DNA from 2 places in the Pantoea sp. X-Soil-OKNW-556 genome. Region 1 is predicted to be linked to the other one. Evidence: predicted binding sites of a transcription regulator. Region 1 holds the regulator's gene; the other holds the start of a gene.
The links. Region 1 encodes ArgR, which controls arginine synthesis, uptake and breakdown. Its sites were predicted from a motif close to ANTGAATAAAAATACANT; they were not measured.

Region 1 (2,412 bases):
AGCGCCAAATGACAGGGCAGATAGAATGCTCATGGTTGCGATAGTAGTTTTAACTTTCATGATTATTTCCTCGTCTTCTGTTTTTTCTCTTTTTGTTTGGTGTGATTTGCATCACGAAAAGAAGTATAGATCTAATCACTCATGAAATTAATATTCTGCTAATAATGTTTGGTTGTTATTCTTTGTCCTTATGACAACTTTTAATAACTGAGTGTTATAAAAACCGCCTGCTTTCTGCACAACACCTGTTAATTACATGTAAAAACAATGACCTATGTCATTTTATCTTTCTGTGCGAAATAATACGGTTGATCCAGCTGGCTGATACGCTGCGAGTGGGGTATATAGCTGATGTTGTTGTGTAAAGCAGTGTAAAATAGCGCTAAAGGTTAAGCAGGATAAAAGGTCCTACCAATTATTATCGGGCGTGAGAACGGACGAGAATATACTTAATGTATTGTTTCTTGATGATTTTTCTTCAAGCGTGACGGCGGGTAAAGGGAATGGCCGAGTTGTTACCGGCAGGTAATCTGCCGGTAGCGGGCAGGGTTTTATAGCTCTTGTTCGAATAACATCAGCACAGCGTCATGGAGCTGCTTCACGGTAAAAGCACGCGCGGGGGTAATAAAGATAGTGTCATCACCGGCGATGGTGCCGAGAATGCCTTCGGCTTTACCCAGCGAATCCAGCAAACGGGCGATGAGCTGTGCGGCGCCGGGGCTGGTGTGAATCACCACCAGAGCATCGTTGTAGTCGATATCCAGCACTAAATTTTTCAGCGGGCTGGTCGTGGTCGGCACACCCAGTTCGGCTGGCAGGCAGTAAACCATCTCCATTTTTGCGTTGCGCGTGCGCACCGCGCCAAACTTAGTAAGCATACGAGAAACTTTTGACTGATTGATGTTCTCGAAGCCGTCTTCCTGTAACGCCTGCACAATTTCACCCTGAGAGCTGAATTTCTCTTCTTTCAAGAGGGCTTTGAACGCCTTAACCAGGTCGTCTTGTTTAGATGGGTTTCGCATAGGTTACCAATAAAAAGAGGGATGCGTTGGGCAACAAGCCCATGCAGATAAATGATTATGCATTTAAATGAATTTTTATGCAATAAACAGGTGAGGGGTTCGCCGGGATAACCTGCGAGGGCGGCGATCATAACAGAGATTTACCGCTACGCCAAAATCGCGGCGTGGCGCGCAAAAGCGAAGGTTGCAATGTTGTTATATTATTGAAGTGGTAACAACAAAATGACTGATCATTGCCGACCCCTGTCTTCTGGCTGCGACCTATGATCATTCAGGCGACTTCTGAAGTGTGGATGTCTCGGGAGCCGTATTGCGGCGTCAGTGTTAATAGCGCGACGGGTATTGTCGCTATCGCCTGAGAAGTTGATTAAACTCGTAACCCGATGGAAACCCGGCAGATCTCTGCCCCACCTTAATAAGGAGTCCAGGATGAAAGTTGCCGTTCTCGGTGCCGCTGGTGGTATTGGCCAGGCGCTAGCACTGTTGCTTAAGACCCAATTACCCGCAGGTTCAGCCCTTTCGCTTTATGACATCGCCCCGGTTACGCCGGGTGTGGCTGTGGATCTCAGCCATATTCCTACCGCAGTGAAAGTTGAGGGTTTTAGTGGTGAAGATGCCACACCCGCACTGAAGGGAGCCGATGTGGTGCTGATTTCCGCCGGAGTGGCACGTAAACCCGGCATGGACCGCGCCGACCTCTTTAACGTTAACGCAGGCATTGTTCGTAACCTGATTGAGCAGGTGGCGAGCACCGCACCTAAGGCCTTGATTGGCGTGATCACTAACCCGGTTAACACCACGGTGGCGATTGCGGCAGAGGTGCTTAAGAAAGCGGGTGTGTATGATAAAAACCGGCTGTTTGGCGTAACTACACTGGATATTATCCGCGGCAACACCTTTGTTGCGGCGTTAAAAGGCAAGCAACCCGGCGAGATCGACGTACCCGTGGTCGGGGGGCATTCTGGCGTCACTATTCTGCCGCTGCTGTCGCAGGTCAAAGGCGTTAGCTTTAGTGAGCAGGAAGTGTTGGAGCTCACCAAACGTATCCAAAACGCCGGTACGGAAGTGGTGGAAGCCAAAGCCGGTGGCGGCTCAGCGACCCTGTCAATGGGTCAGGCTGCGGCACGTTTCGGTCTGTCGCTGGTACGCGCCATGCAAGGGGAAGCGAACGTGGTCGAATGTGCTTATGTGGAAGGGGATGGCGAATACGCGCGTTTCTTCTCGCAGCCACTGTTGTTGGGCAAAACCGGTATCGTGGAGCGCCGTCCACTCGGACCGCTCAGCGCCTTTGAGCAACAGGCGTTAACCGGCATGCTGGATACGCTGAAGAAAGATATCGCTCAGGGCGAAGAGTTTGTGAAATAAACTGACCAGGTGCGCATCCACTGCG
Region 2 (2,412 bases), 3.4 Mb from region 1:
TCCACCAGATCATCCGCCCACGGCAACTCATTACGCACGATGATGCTTTTGGTCAGATTTTTGTGGGCGTTGATAAAGTTGCTGTCGTGATCTTCGCCAAAAATAAAATCTTCGTAGGGCTTCAGCCACGCCAGAATAGCGTCACCACTCGGCTTGTCAGCCACATATTTACGAATCAACCAGACGGCGGTTTGCGCGGCTTTTAACTCACAAACCATATGATCGGTGAGTAGCAACGTCAGGTTTTCCGGCTTGCGTGCTTCATCAATCCACGCCTGTGGTGTGCGGCAATGCAGAAACTGATGGATAGGTTCTAATAGCGGGGCGTAATTCATGAATGTCTTTATCTGCGGGGAAAAAATACGGGCAGCAACGCGGCTGCCCGTTCATTTTTAGTGACGTACACCGTCGTCTTCATCATCAATGAAGTCGCCGTCATCATCTTCGTCTTCCGCGTCCGGGTCTTCGAAGTAGGTGCCCCAACCGTCGTAATCTACGTTGTATTTGCCCGCCAGATTCACCAGTTGCTCAACCTGCGCATCAATCAGCTCGGGTTTCAGCGCGGCTTCGCTCAGGATGTCGACACACATCACCGTGCTGCCATCTTCCAGCTCCAGCTCTTCCGGTTCAGTCACCTCATAACCCAGCTTGAAGGCATCTACCGCCGCTTTTTCCAGCGAGTCAAAATTGTTGCAGGAAAGATGGTGCTCGATGGTGTAGAGGGCATCAGGATCGCTGCCATCTTCCAGTAATTCATCAATGATCAACCGCGTCTCTTCGCGTTGTTCTTCCAGCAATGCTTCGTATGCCATGGGGATATCCTCAAAATGTTCGGCAATGAATGCAATTATTTTCCCACACTGCCTCGCGCGCCACTACTCAAAACAGAAAGTTTCTTAACGCCGGGGTTGAAAATGCATATTCATACGGTTAGATTGAATTTTAATTCATTTATGATCCCCACATGGAGCGCTGTATGAGTCAGCTGAACCAACGCCATTTCCTGAGATTGCTGGACTTCACCCCAGCAGAAATTGATTACCTGTTAAGACTGGCCGGTGAATTAAAACACGCAAAGAAAAACGCCAGCGAAACGCAGTACCTGAAAGGCAAAAACATCGCGCTCATCTTCGAAAAAGACTCGACTCGTACCCGTTGCTCTTTCGAAGTTGCCGCTTACGATCAGGGTGCTAACGTGACTTACCTCGGCCCAAGCGGCAGCCAGATCGGCCATAAAGAGTCGATGAAAGACACTGCGCGCGTGCTCGGACGTATGTATGACGGTATTCAATATCGTGGTTATGGTCAGGCGTTGGTGGAAACCCTGGCGGAACATGCCGGGGTGCCGGTCTGGAACGGTCTGACCACCGAATTCCATCCAACTCAGTTGCTGGCGGATCTGTTGACGATGCAGGAACATCTGCCACAAAAATCGCTGAACCAGATGACGCTGGTGTACGTTGGCGATGCGCGCAATAACATGGGCAACAGCATGCTGGAAGCAGCTGCGATGGTCGGGCTGGACCTGCGTCTGGTGGCACCGAAAGGCTGCTGGCCAGAAGAACAACTGGTGGAACAATGCCGCATCGCAGCGCAAAAAACCGGTGGCAAAATCACGCTGACCGAAGATATCGCCACCGGCGTGCAGGGTGCCGATTTCATCTACACTGACGTGTGGGTCTCGATGGGAGAAGACAAATCCGTGTGGTCTGATCGTATCGCGCTGCTGCGCCCGTATCAGGTAAACAGCGCGATGCTGGCGTTGACCGGCAATCCGCAGGTGAAGTTCCTGCACTGCCTGCCAGCGTTCCATGATGACCAAACCACGCTGGGACGTCAGATGGCTGAGCAGTATGGCCTGAACGACGGTATGGAAGTCAGCAACGAGGTGTTTGAATCGGCACACAGCATTGTGTTTGACCAGGCAGAAAACCGCATGCACACCATTAAAGCCGTGATGGTGGCAACGCTCGGCCAGCCCTGACTCAGGCGGGAGCAAACGATTACCTCGCGTGTGATTTTTGCTTGATGCAAAGCAGTGAATGCGTATAATGCGCCACAATTTGCCGGGAGGAAGCATGCAACAGCGCAGCGCACAATTTGACGCTCAATTACGCCAGAAAGCTGGCGGCGCACCTGTTTCTTTCCGTCATCAATCGATCGCAAATCAAGCCCCTTAAGCAGGGGCTTTTTTTTGTCCGTTATCCGGCAGCGCAGAGGAGAGAGCTATGGCCAACCCGCTATATCGTAAGCACATTATTTCAATTAACGATCTCAGCCGCGCTGAGCTGGAGCTGGTACTGCATACCGCCGCGCAGCTCAAGGCACACCCGCAGCCGGAATTGCTGAAACACAACGTCATCGCCAGCTGCTTCTTTGAAGCCTCAACGCGTACCCGTCTGTCGTTTGAAA

Region 2: a site for ArgR is predicted at 935-952, ahead of argF (ornithine carbamoyltransferase). Genes of this name have one in related genera too.

The regions. Positions count from the first base shown of each region.
Region 1 covers NZ_AP035990.1:4,011,352-4,013,763, reverse strand. Annotated here, with positions in the region: gene yhcN (peroxide/acid stress response protein YhcN) at 1-60, opposite strand, end outside; gene argR (transcriptional regulator ArgR) at 552-1,022, opposite strand; gene mdh (malate dehydrogenase) at 1,452-2,387, shown strand.
Region 2 covers NZ_AP035990.1:636,616-639,027, reverse strand. Annotated here, with positions in the region: gene miaE (tRNA isopentenyl-2-thiomethyl-A-37 hydroxylase MiaE) at 1-335, opposite strand, end outside; gene rraB (ribonuclease E inhibitor RraB) at 393-812, opposite strand; gene argF (ornithine carbamoyltransferase) at 977-1,984, shown strand; gene pyrB (aspartate carbamoyltransferase) at 2,229-2,412, shown strand, end outside.